DNA from 3 places in the Gracilibacillus caseinilyticus genome. Region 2 is predicted to be linked to each of the others. Evidence: riboswitches for the same ligand, from Rfam matches in the RefSeq annotation. Region 2 holds a riboswitch; each other region holds the start of a gene.

Region 1 (8,467 bases), 2.2 Mb from region 2:
CTAACACAATCAGAAGGTGATGATGATAGAGTCAGAATTTGCTTTGTTTAGTATCGTTATTGTCATATCGCTTGGAATCTTTTCACAATGGCTGGCATGGAGAATCCAATGGCCATCGATCGTGATAATGTCTATTGCCGGACTACTCATAGGTCCGATTACCGGTTTTATCAATCCACAGGAAGCGATAGGCAGCCTGTACAGTCCCATTATTTCGCTTGCAGTTGCCTTGATTTTATTTGAAGGAAGTACAAGCCTTGATATTCGTGAGCTTAAAGGAATTTCTAAATCGGTTTATCGCATCGTAACATTTGGCGCTTTCTTAGCATGGATTGGCGGTGCTTTAGCTGCTCACTTTATCGCGGGTCTTAACCTCGAAATTTCATTTATTATCGGTGGGTTGTTTGTTGTCACAGGTCCTACTGTCATTATTCCGTTGTTAAGACAGGCAAAATTAAAGACAAGAGTTTCCTCCGTTTTAAAATGGGAAGGGATTATCGTTGATCCGATTGGTCCACTTCTTGCCTTATTTGCGTACGAAATCATTAAAATAACATCTGCGGAATCATTTGAATTCGCTGATTTTATTCCCTTCTTTGGTGCTGCATTGCTCGCTGTGATGGTAGGATATATCATCGGTATTTTGGTAAGTCTCCTGATTGGAAAAGGAATCATCCCTGAATACCTCAAATCCCCGTTTATTTTATGTTTTGTATTAATTTGTTTCTCGATCGGAGAAGTGATTATGCATGAAACGGGAATGCTTGCGGTTACGATCATGGGCGTTACATTGGCTCGTACCAAGAAATATATCCGCTCGATTGGCAGTATCGGACATTTTATGGAAGATGTATCTGTTTTGTTAACTTCCACGGTTTTCATTCTACTGACTGCTTCGTTAACGAGAGATATCCTGACCGAAACGTTCACTTGGCCGATTATTAGCTTTGTCGTTGTAATGCTTTTCCTTGTACGACCGCTCTCTATTTGGATTTCCACGATTGGCACAGAGCTTACGTTAAAGGAGAAAGCGCTGGTTGGTTGGATCGCTCCAAGAGGAATTGTTGCATTGGCTGTTTCCGGGTATTTTGCTGAAGTATTGATCGCTGACGGTTATCAAAACGCAAGTATTTTAACATCGTTAACCTTTGCTTTGGTCTTTATTACCGTTTGTGTTCATGGCTTTTCGATTGGACCTCTTTCTAAGAGACTGGGCTTGGCGAATACCAGATCCAATGGTGTCCTAATGGTTGGCGCAAGCAGTTTTTCGATCGCTCTTGCCGCCCATTTAGAAACATTAGAAATAAAAGCGTTGATTGCGGATACCTCAGAGGACCGTCTCTACAAAGCGAAGAAGTTAGGGATCTCCACTTATCACGGTGAAATCCTCTCGGAACAAAGCGATTTCGAAATTGATATGACACCGTATCAAACAATATTGGCAATGAAGGGCGATGGTGCATATAATGCGCTTATATGTCAATCCTACCTTCCTACATTCGGGTATCACCATACCTTTTCGCTTATGATCGCTAAGAATACATTGGAACTTCAGGAGCTTTCGCCATCCATGAAAGCGAATATGCTTTTTGGTGAAAAAGAAACCTTTACTGAATTAAACAAAAAAGTCAACATTGGTTATACATTTAAAACAATAGAAATCACGGATAAGCGAACACTGGATAAAAATGCACGATCGGCAGAAGGAACACCGCTATGTGTTAAAAGTAGAAATGGCAAGTTGAATTTTGTTACTTTACAGAAAAAAGTGACGCTCGATAAAGGAGATCAACTAGTTGTGCTGGTAGCATAAGCTAAAGATATTGGAATCAGCAAGTATCATTAATAATTAATGATACTTGCACCCATCTTCCGGACGAAGGTGATGCCAGATATCGTACAATGTGTTCAGCCAATCAAATTCAAATAATTCCACATCCTGTGCCCGTGGAATATTTCTCGTAAACGTTTGTATTGGTTCCTGTCATTGTCCATTGTTATAATGTTTCTCGCATTTTTAATTAAAAGAGAATTCACTGTATCACCTACATCGTTGATTTTTAAAATGGATTGATCAAAAATAGCTTATCATCCACCATATAGTTTGTCATTGTAGTGATTAACAAATCGAAACTAATAAATTGTTCACACTAGTAAAACAGTGTTATACCACCCTGTTGTCACTGGCGATTGATAAGATTTCCTTTAAATCATCCACCGTCCAATCGGCAGAACAATTCTTCCATCCTTTATCCTTTTTCCAAATTGCTTGCATGCCTATACGCTGAGCGGCCAATACATCATTTTCCGGATGGTCCCCAACAAATACACCCTGTTGTGGCTGTACATGTAATTGCTGAAGTGCTTTTTGGAAAATACGAGGATCAGGCTTTTTCATTCCTTCCCACTCTGAAATCAGAATCGTATTAAAATATGGTTCGATTCCAAGTGCTTTTATATTGTCCATTTGGAACTGTCCTTTACCATTTGAAATCATCCCTAGTGCAAATCCTTTCTGTTTTAAAATCTCCAATGCTTCTTTCAAATGTGGAAAAGGTACACAGCTGAATTGGAATTGACTGATATAATCTTCAAGCAATGCTTCCCAGGAGAGACCTGTTATCTCAAATTCTTTGACCAGCTGTTGGTAGACTTTATCCTTCCAGACGTATCCTCTGTTGTCTAACTCGATAAATCGTGTAATATAGGAATCTTTGGATAGGTGATGTAACGAATCTAGTCTTTTGTATTGATTTGTTATAAAATGCTGGACGGAAGCATCCCTGTTTAATAATGTGCCATCTAAATCGAATAGAACTGCCTTGATCAATTTTAATTCCCCCCACTTTGTTTTTAAAAAAACCGGGAAAGCCCACCCGGTCCTAATTAACATAAATAATATACAACTACCTATAATATGGATTATGTCAACTAGCAGCTCTAAGCTATGTGATAGTTTTGAAATAATAAATCAGCTAGTATACCGCTCCGGCCAACCACTCCGCGTCCTGCGGGGCACGGCTGAAGCTAAATTTGTGAAGAAGACCGCTTCACAAAGTGGATCTTCAGCACCTGCATGTCCCGCGGGAGTCTACGTGGTTGGCCTACGCTCATGAATAGTTCTATAACTATTGCAGCAGGTAAAATATGGAGGACTATTTTCATGATTAATACCTTATTCTGATGACGTATAATGCCTAGCACCACTGCTTTTAGCTGTTCCAATCGTTGTAGTACTTCACTCAAGCGTAGGAAATATGCGGAGACTCCCGTGGGATCAGCGCGAGCTGAAGATCCACTTTGTCTGTGCCTGTGTCTGCTAGTATCGCTACGAAGTAAGCTTCCTCGGCACAAGGCAGCATGGAAGCAGTTCAAGTAGTAGCCTAGCTGAGGCCGTGCCCACAGGACGCGGAGCATATTTCCGGAGCTTTGCATAGCAGATAAATCATTTCAAAATTACCATACTGTAATACTGTTCCACTTTACATAATCCATATTATAAGAACCCATCTTCATGTTTAGCTTGATTACTTCTATGCCTGTACTTATATACTTTTACCTGGATGATACTTGTGCCTATGTTTATGAGTTCCTTATCCATTATTTGGGTGGTGAAAAAAGGAAAATAAAATATCAATCTATTGTCGCTTCTTCTCCAAATCTGCCAATCGACTGGCTCGTGTTAGAGGTATATCATAAATATGCGGATACTCTCTCCTTTTCATCCTGCCGTGATATAATTCGGCTCCTCGTGGTTACTTACCTTCATTGTACAGGGATCAGTTGTTTTTTTCCACAAGAAGGAAATTGACCTTCATGTATAATCTTAAAAATTTTTAACTTGACGTTTGTCGAATTTTAGGGTAAATTTAATCTTATTAATTTCATATTTTACGATAATTCTTATCAAGAGAGGTGGAGGGACTGGCCCTTTGAAGCCTCGGCAACAGCTGTTATTAGCATTGTGCCAATTCCAGAAGCGTTACGCTTAAAAGATAGGAAGAGTACTTGAACATTGTTTAATGACCTCTCCTTCTTGAAGGAGAGGTTTTTTATTTCGCACAAAACAATTAGGAGGAAATATATGATGACAATTTCTATTCACCCGCCATTTAAGGCAGACCATGTCGGTAGTCTCTTACGACCTGACAACTTACTTCAAGCACGAAAAGATTACAAAGCTGGTAACATCACTGCCCAGCAATTACATGACATCGAAACAAAAGAATTAAAGCGAATCGTCGACAAGCAAATAGAAGTTGGCCTTCAAGCAGTTACGGACGGAGAGTTCAGAAGAGATTGGTGGCACATAGATTTTCTTGAGCATCTGAACGGGATCGAAGGGTACGTCCCTAATCAAGGGTTCGATTTCGAAGACGAAGAAACAGACCCTTACAATGTTCGTAATATCGGTGAAATCTCATTTAATCCAGATCATCCATTTCTGCGAGACTTTAAAACGTTCAATAGTATAGTAGACGGGCGTGCAGTGGCTAAGCAAACGATCCCGAGTCCGAATCAATTATTATATGTAGGCATGAGAAACCCTGACATTTATCCAGATATCGAAGCGTATGCGGATGATATCGTGAATGCCTATCGAGATGCACTTGCTGCATTCTATGAAGCTGGCTGCCGCTATATTCAATTAGATGATGTATCGATCGCTGGTTTTGTCACAGAAAATGACTTTATTTACGACCATGCTTATTCCATGGATCAATTATTCGATCTGTCACTAAGAATGGTGAATCATGTATTAAATGATAAGCCGGAAGATCTTTATGTCACCACTCATTTATGCCGAGGAAACTATCGATCTACGCACGCTTTTTCCGGCGCCTATGATAAAATTGCACCTCGTTTATTTGCCGAGGAAAAAGTCGATGCCTTTTTCTTAGAATATGATGATGAGCGCTCAGGGACATTTGAACCGTTAAAGTATATTCCGGCTGGTGGACCTAATGTCGTGATCGGTATCTTTACTTCTAAAAAAGGAGAACTAGAAGATAAAGAAGAGATGAAAGCACGGATTGAGGAAGCAAGTCAATTTGTCCCAAAGTCACAACTGTGTATTAGTCCACAATGTGGATTCTCATCGACACATCATGGTAATAAATTGACAGAACAACAACAATGGGACAAGCTGAAATACGTGGTAGATATTGCAAAAGAAACGCTGAAATAATGGAGTGATCACATGTATGCGATGGATTTAACAAATAAAGTAGCCATTGTAACCGGAGGTATTAGCGGAATTGGAAAAGCGATAGTCGATGCATTTTTGGATTGTGGTGCTAAAGTGGCGGTAGCCGATATGGCACCACCTGCGATCACAGAGTCTGAACATCTCTTTTACCAGCAGGTTGATGTTTCCAATCAGAAACAAGTAACAGCCATGGTAGACAATGTCGCAGAGCACTTTGGCAAAATAGATATTCTCGTAAACAATGCTGGCATTTCAACGATGGATTACTTCGTAGATATCAAAGAACAGGACTGGGACAAAACAATGGATGTCAATGGCAAAGGTGTCTATATGTGCATGCAAACTGTCGCCAGGAAGTTACAACATCAAGGAGAGGGCGGTAAAATCATCAATATCGCATCGCAGGCTGGAAAAAATGGCTACCGGTTAATGGGCAGCTATGTTGCTTCGAAACATGCAGTCCTTGGCATGACAAAAGTAGCCGCTATCGAATTGGCAAAGGATCAAATCAATGTCAATGCAGTCTGTCCAGGTATTGTAGAAACAGAAATGAAGAAAAAGGAAAGAGTCATTGGTGGTAGCTTGCGCGGAGTTAATGCTGCAACGATTCAAGCGGAAGATCATTCGCAAGTACCACTTGGACGAACGGCAGTGCCGGCAGACATCGCAAATGTGGTTGTTTTTCTCGCATCTAATTACTCTAATTATATGACTGGTCAAGGCATCAACGTGACCGGCGGTATGACGATGAATTAACATAACTAAAAATGAAGGGGGCATACATCATGTCTAACAAGAAGGGGAATATAACGGCACTTGCCCCGTTATTCATCTTTGTCTTATTATTTATTGGAACTGGCATCATCTCTGGTGATTTTTCCAACATGCCGTTAAATGTGGCGGTCATTATCGCAAGTGCCATTGCATTAGCGATGAACCGAAAAGAGAAACTAGCTGATAAAATTGATATATTTACGAAAGGCGCTGGCCACCCGAATATTATGTTGATGGCTGTTATTTTTGTATTAGCAGGCGCCTTCTCCCAAACTGCTAAAGGAATGGGAGCAGTCGATGCTACGGTTAACCTGGGATTATCCTTAATACCTAGTAATCTATTAATGGTAGGATTGTTTATTGTTGGCTGTTTTATCTCGATTTCGATGGGAACTTCAATGGGAACTGTCGCAGCGCTGGCACCGATTGGAATTGGCATTGCGGAACAAACCGGCATCCCTTTGGCCTTAGCAATGGGGACAGTAATTGGCGGTGCGATCTTCGGTGATAATCTGTCGATGATTTCCGATACAACCATCGCTGCCGTTCGAACACAAAAAACAAAAATGAGCGATAAGTTTAAAGCGAACTTTTGGATCGTGTTACCTGGAGCGCTCGTCACTGCTATCATTTTATGGATCGTAACGTCTGGTGAGCAAATCGATGCACTTGGAGATTATTCTTATCAGTTTGTGAAAATACTTCCGTATCTTACTGTTCTGATTGCTGCAATACTAGGTGTCAATGTATTAATTGTTTTAACAGGCGGGACAATTTTTGCCGGTCTTATCGGTTTATTTGATGGTTCGTATACGTTGGCTTCTTTCATTCAAGCTGTTTCACAAGGAATCATCAACATGGAGGATATTGCTATTGTTGCGATATTAATCGGTGGTATTATTGCCGTTATTCAGCATAATGGCGGGATTCAGTGGCTATTACACGCTGTCACAAGTAAGATTAAAACGAAAAAAGGCGCGGAATTTGCCATTGCTGGCCTTGTCAGTACAACAGATATCGCGACTGCGAATAATACAATCTCGATAATTATTACCGGCCCATTAGCAAAAAATATCGCAGATGAATATCAGATTGACGCTCGTAAGTCTGCCAGTATTCTCGATATTTTTGCCGGAGGATGGCAAGGTATTGTACCTTACGGTGGACAAATGCTAGCAGCTTCAGGACTAGCAGCTATTTCGCCAGTAAGTATTATACCGTATTCTTTCTATCCGATTGCTTTACTGATTTTTGGGATAATAGCAATTTTAATAGGTTTTCCACGATTTAAACAAAAATAGGAGTGATAAACATGGTCAAGAAAATGAACGTAGAAAGTTTTAATCTAGATCACACAAAAGTAGCAGCACCATATATCCGCTTAGCAGGTACAACAGAAGGCGCAAATGGCGATATCATCCACAAATATGATGTACGTTTAAAACAACCGAATCAAGCGCACATGGAAATGCCCGCTCTCCATTCATTGGAACATTTAATGGCCGAAAACATTCGTAATCATCATGATACTGTCGTAGATTTTGGCCCAATGGGTTGTCAAACCGGCTTTTATTTAACGGTTATTAATCACGACAACTATGATGAAGTGTTAGATGCAGTAGAAGCATCATTAAAAGATGTGCTAGCAGCAACAGAAGTACCTGCATGTAACGAAGTACAGTGCGGGTGGGCTTCCAGTCACAGCCTCGAAGGCGCCCAAACATTAGCACAGGAACTGCTGGACAAACGGGCAGAATGGAAAAATGTATTTGCTGATTAATCTGCTTTTTATAGAAATCTTATAATACGCGAGAAAGAGACACCTTTTATGATAAAAGTGTCTCTTTTGGTTGAGGGAGTGTAATATAAACGGGCTTGTCAAGAAAAGTGTGTAAGTCATTCCAAATACTTTAATACACGATCCTTGAGGTGGTCATGAATTAATAACTGGTTCATCACCATGGCCCATTGCTGAATATGGCCACCTTCCCATTTATTTTCAAGTTCTTTTGTTCGTAAATATAAGACTTTTAATAGGGCATTCTCGTGTGGGAATGCTCCTTTTTGGGTAACTTTACGATAGCTGGAGTGAACACTTTCTACGGCATTTGTTGTATACATGATTTTGCGAATCGCACTACCGTAATCAAAAAGCTGTTCCACATGAGAAAAATGACGTTTCCACACATCAATGGCTCCAGGATAAGAAGACCATTGTTGTTGAAAGGTTTCAAAGGCGCTGCGACAAGCTTTTAGACTAGATGCTCCATATACTTTTCGTAAAGCAGCTGTGAAAGGTTTATAGTCTTTACTTGGTACATATTTAAGTGAATTTCGAATAAGGTGAACGATACAACGTTGGACTGTTAATGCCGGGAATATGGCACGAGCACCTTCTTCTAAGCCACTCACGCCATCGATAGATAGAAAGAAAATATCTTCTACCCCTCTTGTTTTAATCTCATCAAAGATTTGCATCCATTT
Region 2 (8,467 bases):
TGGGTAACCATAAAGAAGATATAGATTTCGAGAGATAGAGCACTGACTCTATCTCTTTTCTTATGTTTAGCATACATTTTTTAAATCAATCTCGAGTAGAGGGTACTGCTTTTTGCTTATTCGATATAGGCAATATCAATTGAAATATATCTCTTTTTTCTTTACATCCAACACCTGCTTTTCTCTCTGATTTCATTCGAAATATATCCTTACTTGCTCATAGTAAAAGTGAATTTAACTCGAATCTTTCCTTTTTTCTTCTTGTTAGTTCGGCTTTTCTTTACACGGTATCAAAACTGCTGAGAAGTACCTCTTCATTTCTTAGCAGCTTACAAACCATTCACGGCAATATTCAAAGATATGCCGCTCCCCACTTCAGACATTTTTTTACTCAGGAACGCTTGTCAAACTTTTGCTGGTATGTCTCAACCTCTACAAAATTCCTCTTTTATTCTCGCTAACAACGCAGGTTTCGTGATCAAATCGAGTCCAGTCAACGCCAGCGCCTTCGCACCAGTAATCAACGCCTGATCCCCTTGTTCCGAAACAGCCGCCTCGCGAAAAGCGTCCGTATGGGGAGACGTTCCACTTTCTCCTATCTTGATAAAAGGATGAATCGTTGGCACAACTTGGCTGATATTTCCAGCATCACTCGATCCGATGCCTTCTGATCTTTCATGATAGTCCTCGCCCAGTTCAACAATGCGTTCCCTAAACACAGTATCAAAGGCTGAATTGATATTAAAATCATCGACACCATTTTGAATGCGAGCATAGTTTACCTCAGCCCCCGTTGCAAGCGCCGCGCCTTCCGCGATCTTATTAACTTTTGCCGTCACTTCATCACAGGCTTTTCGCGTACTCGCACGAACAAAGAATCTCGCTCTTGCATATTCCGGAACGATATTGGCCGCATCACCACCGTCCAGGATGATGCCATGAATGCGGACATCATCAGTGACATGCTGACGCAATGCGTTTATGCCATTATAGAGCTGAATGACTCCATCTAATGCGTTGATCCCATCTTCCGGCTTCGCTGCTGCGTGGGCAGGACGACCGAAGAATTCATAATCGATCGGATCCACTGCTAATGTTGGCGCGGTACCCGCCGTTTTGTCGTATGGATGAATCATCATACACGCATCCATATCCTGTACCAGCCCATGTCTGACAAATGTTCCCTTCGCACTGCCATTTGGTCCGCCCTCTTCTGCCGGTGTACCGAAGACCACGACTTCTCCACCAATTTGATCCAACACTTTACTTAACGCAATCGCAGCCGCTACGCTAAGTGTCCCGATAATGTTGTGACCACAGGCATGTCCCAAGCCTTTTAACGCATCATATTCTGCCAAAAAACCGATTTTCGGACCTGGCTTATCCGAAGCAAACCGTGCAATAAACGCTGTCTCATGCTCCGGAATACCAACCTGTACTGCAAAACCTTGTTCACTCAGGCGATTTCGCAATAGCTCTGATGCGAAGAACTCCTCATTACCAAGCTCAGGATTGGCATGAATCTGGTGACTGATATCGAGATAAGTCAATTTATTTTTTTCAATTTCTTCTATTATTAACTGTTCCAACACGATGGTTCCTCCATTCTTTCTTAGCGTGTTAGAAAAAATCGGCACTCACCTCGTCATTAGCGTGTACCGATTTTTTCTTATTCTTGGCAGATGCTAAAATTTCACTACGCCCGGCTGCTTCATTGCTAAAATTTTATGCTTTCTTAACGTGTAAAAAAAGAAGGGGACAACTATCATCCCCTCGCTCCTTACCATCCAATTTGATCCAACGGCACAAATGTAGGAATTAATGAATCATTAAATACCTCTTTAATATGCGCTGCCACTTCTTCTGTTTGATAAATCTCCACTAATTTTTGAAAGACTTCTTTGTCTACCTCATCTGCTCGAGCGGCGATGATGTTGATGTAAGGTGTCGCTGTATCATCCTCAATAAAAATGGCATCTTCTACTGGCACAAAGCCTGCTTCTACTGCTACCCCGTTATTGATGATGGATGCCGTAACATCCGGTAATACACGTGGTGTTTGAGCCGCAACCATTGGTACAAATTCGATATTTTTTGGATTTTCAACGATAGATGAAAGATCGCCATTTCCGTCAAAGCCTTCTTCTAATGTAATTAAACCCGCTTTCTCTGCTAACAGTAGTGCTCGTCCCATATTGGTCGCTTCCTGTGGCAGTGCAATTTTGGCGCCATCAGGAACATCACTAATATCTTTAATTTTCTCAGAATAAAAGCCCATTGGTGCAATTAATGTCGTTGCAATCGGTGCTAAATCAAGATTTCTTTCTTCAATAAAGGAATCAAAATATGATACCGTCTGAAATGCATTTAAATCAATATCGCCATCCGCTAAAGCCATATTTGGTCGAACATAGTCTGAGAATTCTACAAGCTCCAGGTTAATGCCTTCTTCTGCAGCTTTCTCTTTGACAAATTCCCAGATCGGAACACCCGAACCATTCAAGCCGATTTTTAATGTAACTTCTTCACTACCATCGTCCCCAGCATTCGTTGTGTCGTCATTGCCACAGCCTGCCAAAATTCCTGCAATCGATAAAATGAAAATAAATAAGATCAACCATCTCTTTTTCAATGAAAAAACCTACCTTCTTCGTGATGTTTTGGATAATGTATTTCCTAGTGATTGGATCAGCTGTACAATTAATACAAGCAGTAAAACCGTCACAATCATTATATCTGTTTCAAAACGCTGGTAACCATAAGCAATCGCCAAATCACCCAGTCCACCACCGCCGACAAAGCCAGCCATGGCAGACGCACCAACGATCCCAATCGTCGCAATCGTAATGTTCAAGATCAACGAACTGAATGCCTCCGGAACCATAACTCGAAAAATAATTTGCCAAGGCTTCGCCCCCATCGCCTCTGCTGCTTCAATCACACCAGGTGATACTTCCAGCAAACTGCTTTCTACCAATCTCGCAATATATGGCGCTGCAAATACGACTAATGGGACAATCGCTGCTGCTGTCCCAATCGTAGTTCCAATGAGCAATCTAGTAAAAGGTATAATGGCAACGAGCAAAATAATAAAAGGAATCGATCGTAAGAAATTAATAACGCCATTCAACACATTAAAAAATGGCTTATTTCCATACAAATTACCTGGTCTTGTGATGACTAGAATAATCCCCAGTGGCAGTCCTAAAATTAGAGAAAACGCCAGGGAGAATCCTACCATTTGCAGTGTTTGCAGTGTAGCGTCCAAAATTCTTGGCCAGAATTCCATTAACTTAACGTCCATCTGCTGTAACCTCCTCCACTTTCACTTTGCTGTCGATAAACTGATATGCTTCTTGGATCTCACTGGACTTCCCTTGCAATTCAACCACCAAGTTACCGAATGGTCGGCCTTGCAGCTCCACTATCTGCCCAAACAAAATATTGGTGTGTACATCGTAACGCTTCGCAACTTCTGAGATAAGCGGCATTTCCGTTGAGTCATTTTCAAAAGTTAACCGATAAATAGCGCTATTGCCTTGCGAGCGAGTCACCTTATCCATCACCGATTGCGGCAGCTCATCATTCATGACCGTTTTGACGAAGTTCTTCGTCGTTTGCTGCTGCGGATTCGAAAAGACATCAAAGATCGAGCCTTCTTCAATCACCTTTCCTTCCTCCATCACCGCAACGCGATCACAGACTTCCTTAATAACTTGCATTTCATGGGTGATCATTAAAATCGTAATGTGATACTCATCTCTTACTTTTCGTAATAAATCAAGAATCGAACTGGTTGTCTGCGGGTCTAATGCAGATGTCGCTTCATCACAAAGCAATATCTCCGGATCGGTTGCCAATGCTCTCGCAATTCCTACACGCTGTTTCTGCCCGCCAGACAGCTGTTCCGGATAATGATCCGCTTTATCTGCTAACCCGACAAACTCTAGTAATTCCTCTACTTTTTGTTTGACTTTAGTTCCAGGTACTCCCGCTAAGGATAACGGAAAACCGACATTATGAAAGACTGTCTTTGATTCTAGTAAATTAAAATGTTGAAAAATCATGCCTATTTTTCGGCGCACATCAATCAGTTCTCTTTTAGAAAGACTTAATAGATCGTTGTGGTTTACGAGAACTTTGCCAATATCCGGTCTTTCCAACAAGTTGACACAGCGTATCAAGGTACTTTTTCCAGCGCCACTAAAACCAATCACGCCAAATATTTCACCTCGGTCAATCGACAAGTTGACCTGATCGACTGCGGTTATTTCCCTGTCGTTCGTTATGTACGTCTTACTGATGTTCTGAAACTCAATCATAACTTCACTCTTTTCTAACGTATTGTGTGTTGTCTTCAGATGAATTTAAAATTAGAAAAACTCGTCATTCGCCTCGTCTATTAGCGAGTACCGAAGTTTTTCTTATACTTGGTACATACTAAATTTTCACTACGTCGTGCTTCTTCATTGCTAAAATTTTATACTTTCCTACCGTACAAAAAAATCTCCCCTTCATTCTTAGAAGAGAAGATTCAATATGTATGTATTAAACTCCTCTTATCTTTCAAGTGAACGGTTCACTTGATGGAATTGGCACGCTCTTTTTATTCCATAATCAGAATAAAACCCGTTGCCGAGGTTTCACAGGGCCAGTCCCTCCACCTCTCTGGATAAGAATGAAAATAGTATGAATTTTTTAATAGCAATGTTGTTATTTTAATCCACACCTTACCTTTTGTCAACATATTCTGACAATTTGTGCAACTCTTACATCAATTGTTGTTTCGCACGCTTTACAACATCCTTCATTTGCTTTTCCGGATGAGATAACAAATCGCCATGGCCAACCGCCAGCACAGAGGGGTGCAAATTCACTAATCGTTGCGCTGTTCCCACTGCCATTTTTTTATCCCATGTGGCCCAAGCAGGAAACGGAAATCGCCAACGGACATCTCCAGATACAGCTAATCCACCGAATATTTGGAAGGCATCCCCTGCTATCAGACTGTGATCTCTCACATGCAAAAAAGACATGCTGCCCGGCGAATGACCAGGTGACAGAATCGCTTTCAAAGAACCGATTTGAGCACCATCCTCAAATAGCTGATACGGCACACGATTGATTTGTTTTTCCAGACCGCCATCCAGCATTTTTATGTCTTCAGAAGGCACGAAAATTTCCACCTCAGGCAGATCCGCTTTCAATCCTGCCAACGCTCCAATATGGTCACTGTGAATATGTGTGAGCAATTTTTTCAATTGGCTTTCCGATATCAGCCGCAGCTTTGACAATCGCTTTTTTGAAAAAAGGTAATCCAGCATCGACTAGTGTAAGGGATTGATCTTCCTCTACAAAATAACAATTAACAGGAAAAAATCTCGGCATAAAAGCGAGCTGATACAGCTGGTTAGACTTTGTTACTTTCACCTTCATCCACTCCCCGAATATTTATATCCCATAGATACGATTGAGATCACAAGGTGGTTACATAATAAAAAGAATTTTAAGAAAAACTAACATTACTATCATTATTCAATCCAGGAGGTAACCATGACAATCGTCCGACTTGGCTATGTGGCCATGAGCAAATACGTAAAAAATGCCTCACCTTCGCAAACGATGACATTTAAGCAATTTGAAACAATAAGAGATCGAGAGGCAGCGATTCGAAAACTAGAGCGAATCGCCCTCGAAAATTTACATAACACCTTACGAATTTTAAAGCATAACAGAGCGTCAGACATCTCTTTTTACCGTCTGACATCACGACTTATTCCACTAGCCAATCACGAGGAACTGCTGGATTGGCATTATATGAAACCACTCCGGGAAAAATTGATCGAAATCGGAGACTATGTAAAGCAGCATCAAATACGGATTGATTTCCACCCGGATCATTTTGTCGTATTGAATTCTATCAAAAAAGAGATACTGAAGAATTCCGTGCTGACGCTAAAAATGCACTATTTGCTTCTAAAAGGAATGGGCATAAATCCTGAGCATCGCTGTGTCATTCATGTCGGCGGTAAATATAAGGAAACCGAAAAATCACTGGAGCGCTTCATCGACAATTGGATGCTTGTCCCAAGACCGATACAAAAAATGATGATGCTGGAGAATGACGATACCTCTTTCACAGTAGACGATACCCTTTTTCTATGCGAGAAATTAGGCCTTCCACTTGTTTTTGATTACCATCACCACCTTGTGCATCACCAAAAAGAAAACTGGACGGAAAACTGGGAGCGCATTGTCCAAACGTGGAAGTATTCCCCGCTGCCAATCAAAATGCATATTTCCAGTCCTAAGAGTAACGAACAGATGCGACACCATGCTGACTATATTGATATCGATATGTTTTTCAAATTTTTGAAAGAGATAAACGGATCTGTACCGCAAATTGACTGTATGATCGAGGCGAAATATAAAGACGCGGCATTATTCCGGTTGATGAAGCAGGTTGGAATGCGGGATGATGTGGAGGTGATGGATGGAGGGGCTTTTCGGTTGAGGTAGTTAATCAAAAAGCATTATTGAATCTCAAAAAAACATGACTCCACACGGTATATACCATTACGTTTTTTCTTAACAAGACAAACTGAGGTGTATTTGCTAAATGATGCGTTACGTTTTGTTGCCTAGTATATACGAAATGGAAAAGAGTATAAGCCCTGGACAAGTCACATTCAAAAACAATTAAAGAAGCGACAGGTCCTAAAACAAAGGATGTATAGACTCAAAGCCCATACATCCATTATAAACATTTCTTCCTATTTACTCATTTCCTTATTTAGGCATTCCCAAAATCGTCTTCGCTTCTAAAAATTCTTCCATACCATAGTCGCCCCATTCGCGTCCGATACCAGATTGTTTGAATCCGCCAAATGGTGCACTGAAGTCAGCAGCAGCACCATTAATAGTGATTCTTCCGGCACGAATACTTTTTGCAACTTTAGTTAAGGTAGCTGGATCTTCACCAACGATATAGCCAGCTAGTCCATAGATGGTAGTATTCGCGAGTTCGATCGCTTCTTCCAGCGTATCATACGTGAATACAGTCATTACCGGACCAAATATTTCTTCCTGCGCGATGGCACTGTCGTGATCCACATTGGTAAACATGGTGATTCGGGAGTAATAACCCGTTTCTAATCCTTCTGGTTTACCTTTTCCGCCAACAATTAATTCTGCACCATCATCGATACCTATTTGAATATACTCTTGAACGGTTTCCCATTGATCCTCGGAAACCTGTGGTCCCATGAAGGTGTTCTTATCTTTCGGATCACCAACAGGGTACTCGTCCACTAATCGTCTTACAGCATCAACGAATGGATCGTGCATTGTTTTTGGTATGAAAATACGTGTACCCGCTGAGCATACTTGTCCTGTATTGGAAGCAATGTTGGATAGAGCGGCATGAGCTGCCTTATCCACATCGGCATCATCCAACACTACAATAGGTGATTTACCACCTAACTCAAGCGACACTTTTTTAATATCCTGTGCTGCATTTTCCATCGTTTTCTTACCGACCTTACCTGATCCAGTGAATGAAACAAAGTCAATGTCCGGATGCGAACTAATGCCGTTTCCGATCGTGGAACCTTTACCATTTACTAAGTTCACGACACCTTTAGGAACGCCGGCCGCATCCATTACTTCTGTTAACAGGATAGAAGCAAATGGTGTCTTTGATGCAGGCTTAAAAACTACCGTACTGCCGGATGCCAGTGCACTGGCTAATTTGGTAGAAATCTGGTTGGTTGGGAAATTCCAAGGTGTAATTAAGCCTGCTACACCGATCGCATCCTTTTGAATATATGAATCTTCTCTCTCCTCTGAAAATGGAAAGTCTCGAAGAATTTTTGCCGTTTCTTTAAAATGGTTCAAGCCCATTGTATATTGGACTTCTTCTGAAAATGTCACAGAAGAACCGAGCTCTTCTGTGATAATATTAATAAACTCGTCTTTTCTTTTTTCATATTCTTTAGCGATATTTTCTAATAATTGAACGCGTTCCTCTCTTGATGTTTGAGAAAAAGAAGGGAATGCTTCTTTGGCTGCTTGTACCGCTTTGTCTAAATCTTCTTGTGTTCCAGAACCGATCGTACCAATTTTTTCTTCTGAGGCTGGATTAATAACAGCAATTGTTTCATTTCCTGTTGATTCTATCCATTCTCCATTTATGAATTGCTTTGTATAGTTATACATATTGATATCCGATCCTTTCTTTTAATATGATCTAAATCATGTTGCCTTACAGAACGTTTCCCTTTATTTGTATTTTTAAACACTTCGGACATGGAGATGGTACTCTTAACCCTGAGCAGTCGTTACGAACGTAAATATATACAACTTCCTTTAATACGGATTATGTCATCTAGCTAAGAGGTGCTGAGATACGCTCCAGCCAATCATTTCGCGTCCTGCGGGGCATGGTTGAAGCTAACTTTGTATGAAG
Region 3 (8,467 bases), 1.9 Mb from region 2:
AAGATCAGGATAGGCTTGCTCACCTAGAATCTCTGTTTCTCTCGGGTTGACCGGTATGATCTTATAGCCAAGCCTTTGCATTTTTCTAGCGAGTCGATAGCTAGGTCGTGCTTCTTTTCCGCTTAATCCGACGATTGCTAATGTTTTTTGACGAGTCTGTTCTTCGCCATTTTCCTGATATCTTTCATATGGAGAGTTTAATGCCCATTTAATAACCCCTTCGTCATTAACAACAATTTGTTTTTCTCTTTCTGTTCCGATTCCTGTTGCTTTTACTAAGGCTTGATCTAAGTCATTTTGGATATCGCGTATCGACTCAATACCGACAGACAAACGCACTAATTCTTCCGATACACCTGTTTTATCTAGTTCCTCTTTCGTTAATTGCTGATGTGTAGTCGATGCTGGGTGAATAATTAAGGATTTTGCATCCCCAACGTTTGCTACATGTGACCAAAGTGCTACATTGTTGATCAGGCCACGGCCAGCGTCACGGCCACCTTTAATACCGAAGACGATAATCGAACCAAAGCCATTATTCAAAATACGTGTTGCCAGTTCATGGGATGGATGGTCTTCCAAGCCTGGATATCTCACCCATTCGACCGCCTCATGGTGGTGCAAGTATTCCGCTAACTCCTGGGCATTCCGGTTATGACGTTCCACTCTCAAGTGAAGTGTTTCAAGTCCTTGTAATAGCTGGAACGCATTGAATGGACTTAAAGCAGCACCAAAATCTCTTAGCAGTTGGACACGAACCTTAGTAATAAAGGCTAATGTACCAAAGTCAACCGCATAACGGATGCCATTGTAACTCGGATCTGGTTCTGTAAACGCTGGATATTTCTCTGAATTCCAGTTAAATCTTCCTCCATCGACAATCACACCACCGATAGATGTACCGTGCCCCCCAATCCATTTCGTCGCAGAGTGAACGACAATATCCGCTCCTAATGTAATCGGCTTACAACCAAATGGGGTTGCGAACGTGTTATCGATAATTAATGGGATGCCTGCGTCATGGGCAATTTCCGAAACTCTTTCTACATCCAACACCTGCAACCCTGGATTCCCAATAATTTCACCATAGACAGCTTTCGTATTCTCATTAATCGCTGCTTTAAAATTCTCAGGATCTGTTGGATCGACGAATTTTACGTTAATGCCGTACCGTGGCAATGTTATATTAAACAGATTATACGTACCACCATATAAGTTCACACCTGCTACAATCTCATCTCCTGCACTGGCAAGATTTAAAATCGACAGCGTGATGGCGGACATCCCTGATGAAGTGGCAACTGAGGCAACCCCATCTTCCAAGAGTGCCATTCTTTTTTCAAAAACGTCTACAGTTGGATTTCCGATTCGCGAATATATATTTCCCGGCTCATCTAGTGCAAATAACCGTTCCGCATGCTCCGTGTCATGGAATACGTAGGAAGTAGATTGATAGATTGGCACAGCACGTGAACCTGTTGTCGGATCTGGCGCCTGCCCACCGTGTAAATGAATTGTTTCTGGATCATACGTTGAATGTTTGTAATTTGTCATGTTTTATTTCCTCCCCAAGTTTTCAAAAAATTAGTGCTTTTCTAATAATTAAAAAGCCTTCTTCGTAAGAAGAAGGCTTTTACTCACATTGCAGTAGTCTTCCTCTTATCTGCCAGGATAGTTACCTGCAGGAATTAGCACCTTTTAAGCAGCTGCTTAATGGTTGCTGGGCATCTTCGGGCCAGTCCCTCCGCCTCTCTGGATAAGAGTTTACTATTTAGTTGTAACGATTTAAAAAGTCCCCCATACAAGATAGAGAGACTTAACTAATGGCTTCGCTCTCTTATCTCTCTAAGCTTGAACGCTTAGTGGAATAGGCACCTGTATCAGTCGATAATCACCTAATGGTTGCCGAGGCTTCAAAGGGCCATGTCCCTCCACCTCTCTGGATAAGAATCTATTCAATTCCGAGTTGTTTACTCATGTTTATCGTTTGTTAGATATACTTTAGCATGTTCTGAAAATAGTGTCAATAAATATTTTGAATGTTTTAAATTACCATAAAATGCCTTTATACCAAGGGATTGCACATCCTTGAGTCCGTTAAAATACGATGTAGCAGAAAAGGGTGAATACAATGGAGAACCATATAGATGTGCTCGCAGAAACACTGCCGCTTTTAGACATCATCACGATGCTGTTGATTGGAGACAATTTAATCACAGGATTGGTTTATGTATTACTGATCAAAAGTGTAACGGATGACGAATTACTAAAAGTGTCTTTTATATTATTGATTATTGTGTTTAATATAATGGAAGGCTAAGAGCTTTTGTCCCCAGGTAAGAAAGTATAAAAGTAAAGTCATAGAAGTAAACTTGCTAAACATGATTGATGGGTTCTTATAATATGGATTATGTCAAGTAGAATTGTCTGGACATTGTGTTAATTTTGATAGATTTCACCTGCTTAGCAAAGCTCCGGAAATATGCTCCGCGTCCTGTGGGGTCGGCCTCAACTTCCTCAGAAAGCAGAGACCGCTTTCCTGCGGGATTTTCGGACGCGACTGATCCCACGGGAGTCTCCGCATATTTCCTACGCTTAATGGAAGTTCTACAACGATTGGAACAGCTAAAAGCAACAGTTCTAAGCATAATGTATTTGAAAATAAAGCAGCTATTATAGATTGTCACATGAGGATATCAATCAATCTGTTTCCTCATGTCTCTGTTATAGATCTATACCCTAGCGCAGGCCAACCACGTAGACTCCTCATGCGTCAGCGCGAGCTGAAGATCCACTTTGTCTGTGCCTGTGTCTGCTAGTATCGCTTCGAAGTACGCTTCCTTGGCACAAGGCAGCAAAGAAGCATTTCAAGTAGTAGCCTAGCAGAAGCCGTGCTCCACAAGGACGCGAAGTGGTTGGTAGAAGGCATCATACCTCTAACTACATTTCAAAATGGATGCAACGCTACTTGACATAATCCATATTATAGGTAGTTGTATATTATTTATGTTAGTTAGGACCGGGTGGGCTTTCCCGGTTTTTCTTAGTTCATAATAGTTTATCTACGATCATTTGCTTCTGAATTAAAAAATCGTTCCTAAAGCGTGGAACGATTTTTACATGACTCATTATAGTTATAACTTAAAACTTATAGGTTAGTTACGTTGTATTAGATACTTCTTAAACAGATGTCTGGTAGAATTTAAATGAGGAATTAGCGCAAATGTCCCTGCAATCACCGCGATTGCTAACATCCAAGTAAAGGTGTTCGGCAATGGTAATACATTACATAACGACATGACCAGCACCGTTGCTAACGCTAATATTATCGACGTTAGGCGCAAAGTCTGACTAAGTAATTTTCTTTTTTTCCATGAACAATTCATTTGTAAACCTCCTGTTAATACAAAGTATATTTACCACTATTTTTGGATTGTTAAACATAAAATATATTTCTCAGGGTTAGTCTTGGATTCCAAAGCATTATATTGATATACTATTTTCGAGGTGATAGCAAATGAAGCTGAAATCAATTGCTAAAAAAGGCGCTAAAGCGTGGATGAATATGGACCCCGCAAAGAAAGATAAAATTAAACGCGAAGTTAGTAAAAAAGTTAAAAATAAATCTGCAAACAAGATGATTAAAAAGTTCTTTAAATAATTTGTAAACTTACAGGCAGACCCTCAAACACTAAGATCCAAATGTATCTTAGTGTTTTTATTTAAAATCCATAACTTAGTTACACCCTCTTTACTTGCTTACATTTCACTTTACCTTTCATAAATCATGCACATAAAGAAGAAGTAATCCAGCGCTGAATCTTACACAATATATAAAAAAATAAATACATAAGATGCCATAAAACAGGAAAAATTAAGCTGTACCTTAAGATACAAGTGACCTTGTATAATGGTTCCAAAACTAAACAGAGGAGTGAAAGATATGGAAAAGCTATCTGGAAAAATCGCCTTGATTACTGGTGGAGCTGGTGGTATCGGTAAAGTAACGGCAAAGAGATTCCTAAAAGAAGGAGCGAAGGTGATTTTAGTAGATTTATTCCAAGAAGCACTTGATGATGCTAAGGATGCATTAGATGCTCATGGAGAAGTAATGACAGTTCAAGCTGATGTTTCTAAAGAGGCAGATGTTGAAAACTATGTAAATAAAACGGTCGAGAAATTCGGGACAATAGACATATTCTTTAATAACGCAGGTATAGAAGGAAAAGTAGCACCAATTGTTGAACAAGATGTAGCTGATCTTGATAAAGTACTTAGTGTAAATGTGCGTGGTATCTTTTTGGGTTTAAAATACGTATTGCCTGTTTTGACGAAACAAGGTTATGGAAGTGTTATTAACACATCTTCAGTAGCAGGTTTAAGCGGAAGTCCCGGGGTAGCTCCTTATATCGCTTCTAAACATGCTGTCGTAGGGCTAACGAAAACAGCGGCGCTTGAGGCGGCAAGTGCCAATGTTCGAGTTAATTCTATTCACCCATCGCCAGTCAATACAAGAATGATGCGTTCTTTAGAAAAAGGAATGAATACAGATGAAGAATCTCTAGCACAAACTATTCCATTAGGACGTTACGGAGAATCTAGCGACATCTCCAATTTAGTTTTGTTTCTTGCTAGTGATGAAAGTGAATTTATTACTGGTGGACAATATCGTGTAGACGGTGGAATGGGTGCCTTATAATTTATAATTAAGTCAGGAACTAAAAGGTATCTTAACTACAATAATAGCCGAACTTAACACGATTTTTCATTTAACCTGCTTGTTAGTTCGGTTATTTATTTTATGCTACATCCAAAACTGCTGCGAAGTACCTCCTCGCACATTCTTGGAAATAGAAGCTGTCAGTTAGACATATCCCACTCCTTTTCAAGAAACGGATTAGGCTATAGAACATTTCAGTTGGACCACCCCACTTCTCTTCATACACTCAACAGTTAGAATGACAGGAAGTTTTTACTTCACTGTTTCCTTCAACTCCTAACTAGTTTAAAATTAATTATCGCTTGATCGTTCGTTTCTATACATACTTTTGCTATGTCTAATCCGTTAGTTCTGTCTTTCTATTCTTTGCCGCAAAGACATACTCCCTCAATTTCACTCGATTTATTACAAATGCTCGTTTATTCTCAGGATTTCAAATCACTTACTCCCGCATGCCGATCATATAATCATTAAGACAGGACTAATCGGTAATGCCTGGTTTGCTTTATACTACTATTTCCGAAAGATTTCGTATGGAAGATTGCAGTTATTTAATTAATCTCTTAAACCATTCTCATTGGTTACAAATGAGAGAAGACGTTCTATGATGATTCACATACATTCCAGATAGAATATTTCCAAGTGATAACTTTTTTTGATTATTTGAAGGATTTTGATTTCCTGTATAGAAATGATAGTTAGTGGATTATTTTTATTATAAAATGAAGCTAATTTGTTTGTTCACATCTAAATAAAAAGGATGGGAGTTTTATAAAAATGGACTTTATTATACCTGAAGAGAAAAAAACTAGAGTCATTATTAATACGGACGCCAAGAATGAAGTGGATGATCAGTTTGCAATTGTTCATGCAATTCTATCCTATTCATTTGAAATTCATGGAATCATTCCTGCACATTTCGGTAATCACAAATCAAATACAAGCTTACAAGACAGTTATGACGAAACAATGTTACTGCTAAACTTAATCGGATGTAACAATAAATTTCGTATCGAAACTGGCGCAGCACACGCAATGCCAGATGAAGAGACAGCTAAAGATTCACCTGGAGCGAGATTAATTATTGAAGAAGCACTAAAAAAGGATAATCGTCCTCTATATATAGCATTCTATGGACCACTTACGGATATGGCCTCTGCGTTACTAATAGAACCAAAGATTGCACAAAAGAATATAAAGGTGATCTGGATCGGTGGAGGAGATTGGCCATCTGGAGGTCGCGAATATAATGTATCAAACGATATTCATGCAGCAAATGTAGTACTCAAATCTAACCTTGAAGTATGGCAAATACCTAGAAATGTCTATCGCATGATGCCTGTTAGCTATGCAGAGCTGATGGACAAAGTATATCCAAATGGAGAAATTGGTAAGTATCTAGTAGAACAGGTTATAGATTTTAACAATGAAAGTGTATCAAGACCTTCAGAATACCGAATACTAGGTGATTCACCAGCTGTTGGTGTATTATTATTTGACGATTGCGGTAAATGGAAATGGGAGCCTGCTCCAGTTTTTGATCAAAATATGAATTATGTTCATTCCGGTAAATATCGTCCAATCAAAGTGTATGAAACGATTGATTCTCGATTTATCCTTGAAGATTTCTATGCAAAGTTAAAACTATTTTTCAAAAAAAGCACCGAGAATGATGAAAGCAAAACAAAAATAGAAAAAGCTTAATATAATGAATTAAGCTTTTTCCATTTACAGATAACGCGCCCGGAGGGATTCGAACCCCCGACACATGGTACCGGAAACCATTGCTCTATCCCCTGAGCTACGGGCGCATATTTATAATGTGCGCACCATTAAAAACGCGACAAGAATAATTATAACCAATTCTTCGTATAATTTCAATACATACCTCACAAGATAAATATTTATGGCGAAACGTTTAAAGCAGAAGGGTTAAGGGTAGGATGAAATTAGACAATCAAATCTTTTGACCTTTTTTGACCTTTCCGTTAAGATGAAATTAGTAAATGAAACTATGTGTATTGAAGGAGGAATTTTCAATGAATTTAATTCCAACAGTTATTGAACAAACAAACCGAGGCGAACGTGCATATGACATTTATTCTCGCCTATTAAAAGACAGAATTATTATGCTAGGAAGCGGCATTGATGACAATGTGTCTAACAGTATTGTAGCACAATTGTTATTCTTAACGGCAGAAGATCCTGATAAAGATATTTCTTTATACATTAACTCACCAGGTGGTTCCATTACAGCAGGTATGGCCATCTATGATACGATGCAATTCATCAAACCTAATGTTTCTACCATCTGTATCGGTATGGCGGCCTCTATGGGTGCTTTCCTACTTGCAGCAGGTGAGCCTGGTAAACGTTATGCACTGCCAAACAGTGAAGTAATGATTCACCAGCCACTAGGTGGTACACAAGGTCAAGCGTCTGATATTCAGATTCATGCAAATCGTATTATCGAGATGCGTAAAAAACTAAACCAAATCCTTGCGGAACGAACTGGTCAACCGCTAGAAGTAATCGAAAAAGATACAGATCGTGATAATTTCATGACGGCTGAACGTGCAAAAGAATATGGGTTAATCGATAAAGTAATGGAACACAAACCATCTGATTTAAATTAAGTTAGGTTAGAAAAAGTGGCGTAGTTTTTACTCGCCACTTTTTTTGTTTATACGTACGGAGCAGTATACAAAAACATGAATAATTTCATAATTACCACTAAAATGACCTCTAAGCCAGTTGACATAATTCGTATTACAGATAGTTGTATATATACTTACGTTAGTTAGGCCGGGCGGGTTTGCCCGGTCTTTTTCTTCTTAATTAATTCCTTCAGCAAATGTCGATAATTCCGCAAGTGCTTCTTCCTCATCACTTCCATCAGTAATAATTTTAATACTGCTGCCTTTTGATAACGCTAAACTCATTAAACCCATAATACTTTTTGCATTAATCTGCCTGTTTTCCTTCTCGATGAAAATTTCAGACGTGAAGCTGTTTGCTTTCTGAACAAATTGAGCTGCTGGTCTTGCTTGTAAACCCGGTTCTACACCAATAACAATTTCTTTCTCTAACATGATTTACCCCTCCCGAAAGTAAGCGTTATCATTTTATCTTATTATAAGATAACCCATATTATTCCTATTATGCAAGTATCAACATTTCCAAAAGGTAAACTTCTGCGCGATTTAAATCCCGCAGAAGTTAACTTCAACACAAATGCTACTGACTCGATACTTCCTCATTTCTTAACTGGTCAGCAAATTGATCGATTTTTTTCAAACGATGGTTAATACCCGACTTACTTATCTTCCCGCCAGACACCATTTCACCTAATTCTTTAAGTGACACATCCTGATGCTCCATCCGTAAACGGGCAATTTCTTGTAATTTGTCAGGCAATGCCTCTAACCCGACTGTCTTATCAATAAATCGGATATTCTCCATCTGTCGAAAAGCAGCACCAATTGTTTTATTCAAATTAGCCGTTTCACAATTGACCAGTCGATTTACAGAATTACGCATATCACGCACGATTCTCACATCTTCAAATTTAAACAAAGCTTGATGTGCACCCATGTAATTCAACAGCTCGGTAATTTTTTCGGCTTCTTTAATATACGTGATAAAACCTTTTTTCCGTTCTAAAATACGTGCATGTAAGTTATATTCATTCAATAAATCACATAATGATTGATTGTGCTCTTCATGAAAATTATATATTTCTAAATG

What was found. A riboswitch is a leader RNA that binds a small molecule or an ion and turns the genes downstream of it on or off. The one in region 2 is predicted to bind S-adenosylmethionine.
Region 1: another riboswitch for S-adenosylmethionine. It lies ahead of MUN88_RS00365 (5-methyltetrahydropteroyltriglutamate--homocysteine S-methyltransferase); the one in region 2 lies ahead of MUN88_RS10595 (methionine ABC transporter ATP-binding protein).
Region 3: another riboswitch for S-adenosylmethionine. It lies ahead of MUN88_RS19765 (PLP-dependent aspartate aminotransferase family protein); the one in region 2 lies ahead of MUN88_RS10595 (methionine ABC transporter ATP-binding protein).

What each region holds. Positions count from the first base shown of each region.
Region 1 covers NZ_CP095072.1:84,312-92,778, forward strand. The annotation lists gene MUN88_RS00355 (cation:proton antiporter) at 23-1,813, shown strand; gene MUN88_RS00360 (HAD family hydrolase) at 2,165-2,830, opposite strand; SAM riboswitch class I at 3,901-4,002, shown strand; gene MUN88_RS00365 (5-methyltetrahydropteroyltriglutamate--homocysteine S-methyltransferase) at 4,085-5,188, shown strand; gene MUN88_RS00370 (SDR family NAD(P)-dependent oxidoreductase) at 5,201-5,965, shown strand; gene MUN88_RS00375 (Na+/H+ antiporter NhaC family protein) at 5,995-7,284, shown strand; gene MUN88_RS00380 (S-ribosylhomocysteine lyase) at 7,296-7,763, shown strand; gene MUN88_RS00385 (IS256 family transposase) at 7,880-8,467, opposite strand, start outside.
Region 2 covers NZ_CP095072.1:2,235,221-2,243,687, reverse strand. The annotation lists gene codA (cytosine deaminase) at 1-38, shown strand, start outside; gene MUN88_RS10610 (M20 family metallopeptidase) at 426-1,592, opposite strand; gene MUN88_RS10605 (MetQ/NlpA family ABC transporter substrate-binding protein) at 1,781-2,632, opposite strand; gene MUN88_RS10600 (methionine ABC transporter permease) at 2,642-3,304, opposite strand; gene MUN88_RS10595 (methionine ABC transporter ATP-binding protein) at 3,294-4,322, opposite strand; SAM riboswitch class I at 4,557-4,679, opposite strand; partial or broken gene MUN88_RS10590 (MBL fold metallo-hydrolase) at 4,770-5,430, opposite strand; gene uvsE (UV DNA damage repair endonuclease UvsE) at 5,554-6,519, shown strand; gene MUN88_RS10580 (aldehyde dehydrogenase family protein) at 6,790-8,217, opposite strand.
Region 3 covers NZ_CP095072.1:4,099,207-4,107,673, forward strand. The annotation lists gene MUN88_RS19765 (PLP-dependent aspartate aminotransferase family protein) at 1-1,554, opposite strand, end outside; SAM riboswitch class I at 1,657-1,763, opposite strand; SAM riboswitch class I at 1,835-1,950, opposite strand; gene MUN88_RS19770 (hypothetical protein) at 2,132-2,320, shown strand; gene MUN88_RS19775 (hypothetical protein) at 3,156-3,386, opposite strand; gene MUN88_RS19780 (hypothetical protein) at 3,518-3,661, shown strand; gene MUN88_RS19785 (SDR family NAD(P)-dependent oxidoreductase) at 3,944-4,699, shown strand; gene MUN88_RS19790 (nucleoside hydrolase) at 5,498-6,424, shown strand; tRNA gene MUN88_RS19795 (tRNA-Arg) at 6,459-6,531, opposite strand; gene clpP (ATP-dependent Clp endopeptidase proteolytic subunit ClpP) at 6,760-7,356, shown strand; gene MUN88_RS19805 (HPr family phosphocarrier protein) at 7,555-7,812, opposite strand; gene whiA (DNA-binding protein WhiA) at 7,958-8,467, opposite strand, start outside.